DNA from 3 places in the Weissella sp. ESL1156 genome. Region 2 is predicted to be linked to each of the others. Evidence: riboswitches for the same ligand, from Rfam matches in the RefSeq annotation. Region 2 holds a riboswitch; each other region holds the start of a gene.
The links. Region 2 has a riboswitch for thiamine pyrophosphate ahead of thiS (sulfur carrier protein ThiS). Riboswitches for the same ligand answer to the same signal wherever they lie in the genome.
Positions count from the first base shown of each region.

Region 1: another riboswitch for thiamine pyrophosphate. It lies ahead of ACSKY2_RS00595 (ECF transporter S component); the one in region 2 lies ahead of thiS (sulfur carrier protein ThiS).
Region 3: another riboswitch for thiamine pyrophosphate. It lies ahead of thiW (energy coupling factor transporter S component ThiW); the one in region 2 lies ahead of thiS (sulfur carrier protein ThiS).

Region 1 covers NZ_CP196372.1:102,506-105,792, forward strand. Annotated here, with positions in the region: gene ACSKY2_RS00590 (ATP-binding cassette domain-containing protein) at 1-844, opposite strand, end outside; gene ACSKY2_RS00595 (ECF transporter S component) at 848-1,411, opposite strand; TPP riboswitch at 1,531-1,622, opposite strand; gene ACSKY2_RS00600 (ribose-phosphate diphosphokinase) at 1,795-2,766, shown strand; gene ACSKY2_RS00605 (aldo/keto reductase) at 2,806-3,287, shown strand, end outside.
Region 2 covers NZ_CP196372.1:1,445,382-1,448,668, reverse strand. Annotated here, with positions in the region: gene ACSKY2_RS07475 (DUF368 domain-containing protein) at 1-821, shown strand, start outside; TPP riboswitch at 978-1,067, shown strand; TPP riboswitch at 1,163-1,252, shown strand; gene thiS (sulfur carrier protein ThiS) at 1,295-1,492, shown strand; gene thiF (sulfur carrier protein ThiS adenylyltransferase ThiF) at 1,510-2,160, shown strand; gene ACSKY2_RS07460 (thiazole synthase) at 2,174-2,944, shown strand; gene ACSKY2_RS07455 (hydantoinase/carbamoylase family amidase) at 2,947-3,287, shown strand, end outside.
Region 3 covers NZ_CP196372.1:30,472-33,758, reverse strand. Annotated here, with positions in the region: gene thiM (hydroxyethylthiazole kinase) at 1-749, opposite strand, end outside; gene thiW (energy coupling factor transporter S component ThiW) at 746-1,261, opposite strand; TPP riboswitch at 1,363-1,464, opposite strand; gene ACSKY2_RS00230 (LysR family transcriptional regulator) at 1,514-2,410, opposite strand; gene ACSKY2_RS00225 (phosphoglycerate kinase) at 2,526-3,287, opposite strand, start outside.

The DNA of each region.
Region 1 (3,287 bases), 610 kb from region 2:
GTAAACCAATTTGCCCAGTGGGGAGTACGAACTGACTATTTTTAAGTAAGATTCGTTCTGTGCCAACAGTTAATGTTAGTGCTTGCCAGCTTAGTTGGCCATCTGAATTTGGTATCCCATAAAAGGGCTTTTGAACTGGTAGATCAGCCAACTGATTCAATGATTGTTGATGTAGCGATCCCGTTTCAGTATCAATGGCATATAAATGATCGACTAGTGATTGATAGCCTGATAAGTCATGGTCAGAAATAATAATCGTTTTGTGATGTTCTAACTGCATTTTCTTTAAATCAGTTAGTAAATCTAAGCGAGCATTTGGATCAACGCTTGCAAATGGTTCATCGAGTAAGATAATGTCGCTATCCATTGCTAAAATAATTGCAAGCGCAACACGTTGTTTTTCACCACCTGATAGAGTCAGTAGATTTTGATCAGCAATTTGTTCTAAATGAAGTGCAGTGATTGCAAAATGAACACGTTGCGTAATGACTTCACTTGGTAATTGCAAATTTTCTAGGGCGAACACTAACTGTAAGCGGGCGGTTCGCATAGCAAATTGACGGTCTGGATTTTGAAAAAGCATTGCAATACGTTTTGCACGTTCAAACGGTACAATTGGTTGAATTGGTTCATTGTTCAGTAATACTTGGCCACCAGTTATCACACCTCCAAATTTTGGATAGAGACCAGCCATTGACTTTAACAAGGTTGATTTGCCTGATCCTGAAGGACCAATCAATAAGTTAAAGGATGCTTCTTCAGGTATCCAACTAATATTATTCAAAACATTGGGTTGACCAGTTTGGTAAGCAAAACTTAAGTTATCAACTTCTAATTTTGTCATAGCTTAATGTTTTATAATACCAGACTTGGCAACTAATTTTTTGATGTAATAGACCAAGACGCCACCAAAGAAACCAGCAGAAATGAGGCGAATGACAAATAAAGTAATCATCATACTTGGTTTATAGTCTGCATACCCACTGTTAAACATGTCCCAAATAAAGGTGACTATTGTGGTTGTTAAAACGGATAAACTTAAGCCTAATTTTCCCCAATTTTTGTAACCAGTAGCGGCGAAACCAATTTCAGTACCGAAGCCTTGCACAAAACCCGAGATTAACGTACCTGCTCCCCAACTTGAGAATAATAGCATCTCTACTGCAGCAGCTAATAATTCACCTAATATTGAGCTACCAACTTTTTGCAAAATAGCACCTGCTAATGGACCAGCCATCAACCAAACACCTAATGTTAAGTCATTTGCATAAGGTTTTAATGGGGTTGCAGCTAAGGCATAATAGGCTGCACTCCAAACTTCAAAAATAACACCAAAGAAAATAGCGATAATGGCTAAGAAAATGACGTCACGTAATGACCACTTAACCTTTGATTCATTAACTGTTTGCATAATAATTGCAAACCTCCTTAAAAATATAATGTTATCGAATCGCCGAAGCTTTGGTAACAAAAAAGCCCCAATACCATGTGTGTGACTCACTCACTGGTACTGGGGCTTGTTTACTGTCATGGTAAACAAACCAAGCTCCCTAGCAAAATTACTTTGCTCAGGTTCTATGGGTATTTTCTCAGCCAGCTCTATGGCACCCCAGCTTGTTTGATTCTCCTTTAAGTATAGTGTTAGTCAGGCAGATTTGCAAATTTCTACTCATCATACTAGCAAATCATGAAAATGATTTCATAATAGGAACAGATCAGCTATACCGTAATGACATAACTTTTGTTAAAATAGAAGTGATAACGAGTGGCGATTAGAAATGGAGGAACTCATTCGTGGAATCTCAAATAAAGCTGTTAGGATTAACTGCTAATCATGATTTGGCAAAAGCAGTGGCTGAAGAGTTGCATATACCTTTAACGCAATTGGATATTAAACGTTTTGCTGATGGTGAAATATACGAACGTATTTTAGAGAGTATTCGTGGGGATGATGTTTATGTGATTGCGCCAATTGCTGAAGAAGTTAATGACGCTTTTATGGAAATGATGATTATTGTTGATGCATTGCGACGTGCATCAGCCGAGCAAATAACATTAGTTATTCCGTACATGGGTTATGCTCGTCAAGATCGCAAGGCAAAAGCTCGCGAACCAATCACCGCCAAGATGGTTTCTTCATTAATAGAAATGAATGGTGTTGATCGTGTTGTATCAATGGACTTACATGCCGATCAATTGCAGGGGTTCTTTGATATTCCAGTGGATCATTTGCAAGCAGCACCACTATTAACAGACTATTTCTATAGTCGTAAATTGTTGGATGATATTGTTGTTGTGTCACCAGATCATACTGGTGCAGGTCGTGCTCGAAAATTTGCAGATTTACTTGGTGCACCTTGGGGTATCGTCAATGATAATGTTGCAATGACAACGCCAGAATCAGAAGATGCTATTGTTGGTGATGTGAAAGGACGTCGTGCCATCATTGTTGATGATATTGTTGATACAGGTTATCGAGTGCAAATGACTGCAAAAGCGCTATTGGCAAATGGTGCGACTGAAGTTTATGTTGCAGCAACACATGCCGTTCTTTCAGGACAAGCAGCTGAAAAATTAGCAGCGGATAGCCATATTGAGCGTTGCATTTTTACGGATACTTTACAGATACCTGAAGAAAAGCAAAGTTCAAAGTTTACGACGTTATCTGTTGCACCATTATTTGCAGAAGCAATTCAACGCATTCACGATGACAAACAATTAGATGTCTTATTACGTTCAAATAATAAGCCAGAAATTAGTTTGTGAATTTAAAATAAAAGCAAAGAGATTGAGAGGAGTATTGTGATGGTCTATGCAGCAGCTGATAATCGGTATGATATCATGCCATATCGACGTGTTTCAGATTCAGGGTTAATTTTACCAGCATTATCTTTTGGTTTATGGCGTAATTTGGGTGACCAAAAACCATTAGCAAATTCAAGAGAAGTGATGTTAAAAGCTTTTGATAATGGTATTTTTTCATTTGATAATGCTTCTAATTATGGTCCAGCAGATGGTACAGCTGAAGAAACATTTGGGGCAGTTTATCAAAAGGATTTACGACCTTATCGTAATGAGTTGATTATTACAACGAAGGCTGGTTATCATATGTGGCCAGGACCACTGGGCCAATTTTCAGGTAAGAAAACGTTAATGGCCGCTTTGGAGCTGTCATTACAACGAATGCATTTGGATTATGTTGACATTTTTTATGCTCATCGTTGGGATCCAAATACGAATTTACGTGAAACAGCTGAAGCATTAGACCTAATGGTGCGCCAAGGTAA
Region 2 (3,287 bases):
ATATTATCTTCCGTGCTGTTAAAGGTGCATTAATTGGATCAGGATTTATTTTACCAGGCATTAGTGGTGGTGCTCTTGCCGCCGTCTTTGGATTATATGAACGCTTAATTTTATTTATGGCAAATCCATTGAAAAACTTTAAAGCAAATGTCCGGTTTTTCTTACCAGTTGGAATTGGTGCAGTGCTGGGTATTTTTTTACTATCATTTTTGATTAGCTTTATGTTAGGAGAAATTGAAAGTGTTGCACGTTGGTTCTTTATTGGTGCTATTTTAGGAACGGTGCCAGCATTATGGTACGAAGCGGGAAAAATGGGACGATCACAATGGGATATCGCATTGTCCATAATGGCGTGTATTTTGATGTTAATATTCTTATGGTTTGGCCGACCATTATTTTCAACCATTGAGCCCAGCATGGGCGCTTGGTTTTTAGCTGGTGCATTGATTGGATTAGGATTACTTGTACCAGGATTGAGTCCATCTAATTTTTTAATTTATTTAGGACTATACAAAGGAATGAGTGATGGTATTAAAAACGGTGATTTAACGGTATTGGTCCCCCTTCTCTTAGGATTGATTGTGATTGTTTTAGTATTTGCAAAAGTCATGGCGTATGTTTTTAAAGTTGCTTATGCCAAGTTGTTCCATATTATTTTTGGTATTGTGATGGCATCAACAGTGATGATTATCCCGATAGATTATACTGGTTTCACTGTTTGGCATTATATGTTTGCAGTTATCTTATTAGCTCTTGGCACAGGATTGGGCTGGTGGATGGGTCGTTTAGAGCAGATGGTAAAGCCAGAGATGGGGTCATAAATAGTGGTTTAGAATTTCATAGTAGTGAAATTTGAGGTGGTGACTTGTCGTATGATACAAGATAAATGATGCATGCAACGGCTCATCATTGAAAGCGATTTCAATAATGAGTTGTGTTTCATAATTAAACGTGCTATGGTTATCTTGTTAAGTTAATTAACGTATCTGGGGTGCTGTCAAGCTGAGAATATACCCACTGAACCTGATTTGGTTAATACCTGCGCAGGAAGATACAGTCCGAACATAGTAATTGATGGGCAGTCTTTTTGTGAAAACAAAGAGGCTGCTTTTTATATTTTACGAGGATTGCATAAAGCAATTGGTAAAAACAAAATCTAAACAACCATCGTCTGGGGTGCTGTCAAGCTGAGAATATACCCATGAACCTGATGTCGATAATACGATCGAAGGAAGTACGATATTTGACTGTGTACAAATACCCTTCTTTCGTGATCAGAAAGGAGGGTATTTTTTTGATTATTTTAAATGGTGAACAAATCGCAAATATGGCTGGTAAGACACTAGTCGATTTATTACAAGAAAAAACAGATATGATGCAAAATGTTGTCGTGGAATTAAATGGCAAAATTATTCATCGTGAAGAATTAGCGACACAAAGATTATCAGAAAATGATCATGTTGAACTAATTTCTTTTGTTGGTGGTGGTTAGAAAAGAGGACAAATAAAATGACACCAAAATTTCAAGGCGTAGCTGTCGCCGACTTCTTTGAGGGCATGAAAGCACGTAATGTTGCTGGTACAACGGAACCTTTGCAAAATGCGCAAGTTACGATTGCTGGTGCAGGTGGTTTAGGTTCAAATATTGCAATTGCACTTGCCCGTAGTGGTGTTGGTCATTTAACAATCATTGATTTTGATACCATCGAAATGAGTAATCTTAATCGGCAACAATATAAAGTTAGTCAGATTGGGATACCTAAAGTTGTGGCATTGAAGCAAAATTTATTAGAATTTAATCCATTTATTGATATTGATATCCAGCAGGTCAAAATAACGCCTGATAATATCGAAATATTATTTGCAGATTGTGATATTGTCTGTGAGGCGTTTGATAACCCAATGGCCAAGGCGATGTTATTGGATGGTATAACCAACTTTTATCCTGACAAGCCACTTGTTATGGGCAATGGTATGGCAGGATTACATGTCACTAATGAGATGAAAACAAAACAACAGTTACCAAATGTTTATATTTGTGGAGATGGTTATAGTAAAGGTGCTGAAGGACTGATGGCACCACGTGTTATGGTATGTGCTGGTCATGAGGCTAATGCCATCTTACGGTTATTAACTAAGCGCCCCGTTTTAGCAGAATAGGAGATAAATAATCATGGTTGAAAGTAATGATGATTTAATTATTGGTGGTCACCATTTTTCTTCGCGTTTCATTTTAGGATCAGGAAAATATTCATATGAATTAATTGATTCGGCAATTCATCATGCTGACGCACAAATTATTACAATGGCTTTGCGCCGAACGAACGCAGCTGAAGAAAATATTTTGAATTATATTCCTGAAGATGTCACGATTTTACCAAACACATCTGGTTGTACGAATGCTGAAGAAGCTATCCGCATGGCACGTATTGCTCGTGAATTAAGTGGTAGTGATTTCATTAAGCTTGAAGTTGTACCAGATAAAACTTACTTGTTACCTGATAATGAAGAAACAATCAAAGCAACGCAGGTTTTGGCAGATGAAGGATTTATTGTGATGCCATATATGTTGCCTGATTTAAATGCTGCGCGTAAGTTAGTGGCCGCAGGTGCTGCAGCTGTGATGCCATTAGGAGCGCCAATTGGTACGAATCAAGGCTTGGCAACGAAAGCGTTGATTCAAATTTTAATTAACGAAATTGATGCACCGATTATCGTTGATGCCGGTATTGGTCGTCCAAGTCAAGCAGCTGAAGCTATGGAAATGGGTGCCGCTGCAGTAATGGCTAATACAGCGATGGCAACAGCTGGTGATATACCATTGATGTCAGAAGCCTTTAAGTTAGCTGTTCAAGCAGGCCGAAAAGGCTATCTTGCACATCTTGGTCGTGTTTTGGATAAAAAAGCTGCGGCATCTTCACCAATAACGGGTATTAGTAAATAATTATGTCGAATGAAACTGTACAATTAGGTGATTTGCTAGATCAGTTCAATGCATCAGATGAAGTTGGACAAAATCGGCTCGTTTATAATCAACAGTGGTTGCAGAATCAACGTGCTTTAATTTTACTTGGTCAAAAATATCATGCAAAAGCCACTGTTGATGATTATGGCAATGTTTCTCTAGATTTTCCGGGACAAGAAACAGTTGCACCGATTGCAACGGGTTCTCATATGGACACTGTGCGTCAAGGTGGTCGTTATGATGGTTTATTTGGTATTCTGGGCGGATTTTGTGCGATACAAAAAGTCTATCAACAAGGTTATTTACCTAAAAAACCGCTCCG
Region 3 (3,287 bases), 540 kb from region 2:
GATAATTCATTCAAGAATAATTGTCGAAATTCTGCAATTCCTGAAGTTCTTGCTTTTCGTTTTGCCTGTTCACCTGAAATATTTAAATAACTAATGGCACAGATCGTCGCCATCTCTGTTGGCATGTCTGTCCCCAAGAAAGCTGCAATCAACCCACCTAATGTATCACCAGATCCTGTAAAACGATCTAATTCATCCACACCATTTGAAAGTACCCAAACGTTATTTTTTGAAACAACGATGTCCTTTACGCCAGTGGCAACATAGGTTAATTGTGACGAGCGAGCTTGTAGTGCTGCAATCAAATGACTTATTTCTTCATCTGTCTGGTCAAGTATGCTGCCATCCACACCACGGCTATTTGTTGCTAAGCCACAAAGTGCGCGCATTTCAGAAATATTACCACGGACAACAGTTGGCTGCATTAGCATTAACTTTTGTGCAATTTGCATAGCTGATGTCGCACTTGCAATTCCCACAACATCTAATACAAATGGTTTTTGTTGCATAGCCAATTGTCCAGCAGCTAACAAGCTTTTTTCTTTATTAGGCGATAAACTACCAAGATTTAGTAATACAGCATCTGTTTGACTCGCTAAATCATCAAAAGCACGCACATCTTCTGTCATAATTGGTTTTGCACCAACATAGAGTAATGCATTTGCAACAGTTTCAACAGATATGGCATTCGTAATACAATGAACGAGCGGTGATTTTTGAAGGGGTATTGTGATTCCTGTCAATTTCATGCCCCCTTTTTACCATTAAACAGGCGCATCATATCTTTAAAAAGTGTGATTTTCTTGGCCTGTTGCCAAATTAACCATGCGGCAATAGCACCCATAAAAGTTGCCCCCAAAAATCTTGGTGTATACAACAACCAATATAAATCTGTTTTTGTTCCAGTGAATAATACCATTACTGGATATGACATTAATGATCCGATAATTCCTGTTCCAATTATTTCACCGATAATTGAACCGTAAATATTATGAGTTAACCTTGCCCCAACACCTGCTAATAAAGCACCAAATACTGCACCAGTCAATGCTAATGGCGGAATTCCCATCATCATCATTCGAATAATACCACAACACGTTGCCATAATTGTTGCATATAATGGTCCCATTAACACGCCAGCCAAAATATTGATCACACTCGACATTGGTGCCATCCCCTCAATCCGTAAAATTGGTGATAAAACGACATCTAAGGCAATCATCATCGCTAAATAGGTGATTTTCCTAACATTTGTATTCATTGATATTCTCCCTCAATTTAAAATTTGTTTGGCGATGTTGACTAAAAAACGTTCAATAAAAAAGCCTCCTTGCAATAAAAAATCACAAAGAGACCATGAAAATGCCTTATATGCACAATTCCTTCGCTTAAATAACTAAAACAGGTACGGAGGGTTTAGAGATAATCTCTTTCTCAGCTAATACAGCTCCCCTTTGTGATATCTATTTAATTTTATATTATTATAGTAACACATTAACAATTAAAAATACGTTTAAAGAATATCGTGATTAGTTGCTTGTGTGATATATTTCCAAAATAATTCATTCGCCTTTGATTCATGCATTTGTTTACATCTCATAAAGCCAAAATTACTTGTTGTATTTGTTCCTATTTTACGCTTAATTAATGGACCATCATTTGTCATATCAACTCTTTTTTCCATCATTAGGGCAATTCCCATCCCATTTGAAACCATGTTTAAGATAATATCGATTCTTTCACCTTGATATGATACCGCAGATGCCAATTGTTTTTTATCACCCATGACTCCTAATTTATTGAAAATTAATGTCTCTTCTCCTTCAAGCAGCAATAATTCTTCTGACATTAAATCGTTTAATGAAATAATTTGATGATTTGCTAATGGATGATTTACCGGAAGAATACAAACTAAATTATCCTGATCCGTTAATAACGTTTCAATGGTTTGATTATTTGTAGACGTATAATGACCAAATACAATATCAGCCTGATTATTATTTAAAGAATCTAACAATAAATTATCTTTTATTTCTGAAAAATGTAACGTAATCTCTGGATACCGTTGATGAAACGCACTCATCAATGAAAAGCCACGATAATTTGAAAAAGTTGGCATGGTATGAATCGTTAAAACATTATCTGACTCTGTATTATGTTGTTCTAACGTTTGTTGTAATGCCGAAAATTCATGTAAAATTTTTTTAGCATACATCTCTGTAATACGACCAGACTCTGTCAAATAAATATGCCGATGTTCACGTTTAAAAAGTCGTGTCTTTAATTCTTTTTCTAAAGATAAAATTTGCTTTGAAATATTCCCCTGTGTTGTATATAATCGGTCTGCTGTTTCAGAATAATTTCCCGTTTCCGCCAAATCAAGAAAAACAGCAAATTTATGAATATCCATAATATATCCCCTTATTCATTACTGTTTGGAATAGTTTACCACAAACCAATCAATGTTGACATACTAAAAAGGAAGTCAGATAACAAAATCCGACTTCCTTTTTAATTAATCAAATTTATTTTTCAGAAATTGCTGCAATTCCTGGCAACGTCTTTCCTTCAAGATATTCTAGAGAAGCACCACCACCAGTTGAAATGTGGCTTAATTGATCGGCAACACCCAATTGTTGTACGGCGGCAGTTGAATCACCACCACCAACGATCGTCGTTGCACCATTAGCAGTAACCTTAACAAGTTCTTCACCAATTGCTAGAGTTCCCTTTGCAAAGTTTGCCATCTCAAACACACCCATAGGTCCGTTCCAAACAACCGTCTTTGCATCTGAAAGAACTGATTTGAATAATTCTACAGACTTAGGACCGATATCAAGTCCCATGTAACCATCTTTAATGTCACCCTCTGCAACGTAAGTCTCAGCATCATTTGCAAATTTATCTGCAGCTATTGCATCAACAGGTAGAATTAACTTATCACCAGCATCGGCAATCAATTGCTTAGCAAGTTCAACCTTGTCCTCTTCAAACAGAGAATCACCAATCTTTTCACCCTTAGCGGCAGCAAATGTGTATGCCATACCACCACCGACAATCACTTTATCTGCCTTTTGTAATAAGTTTTGAATAATTGTAATTTTGTCAGAAACCTTTGCCCCACCAATAATGGCTACGAATGGACGCTTAGGATTTTCAACAGCACCACCTAAGAACTTAATCTCTTTTTCCATTAAGTAACCAGCCGCGGTTTGTGAAATATTTGCTGCAATTCCAGCATTAGAAGCATGTGAACGATGAGCTGTTCCAAATGCATCATTGACGAA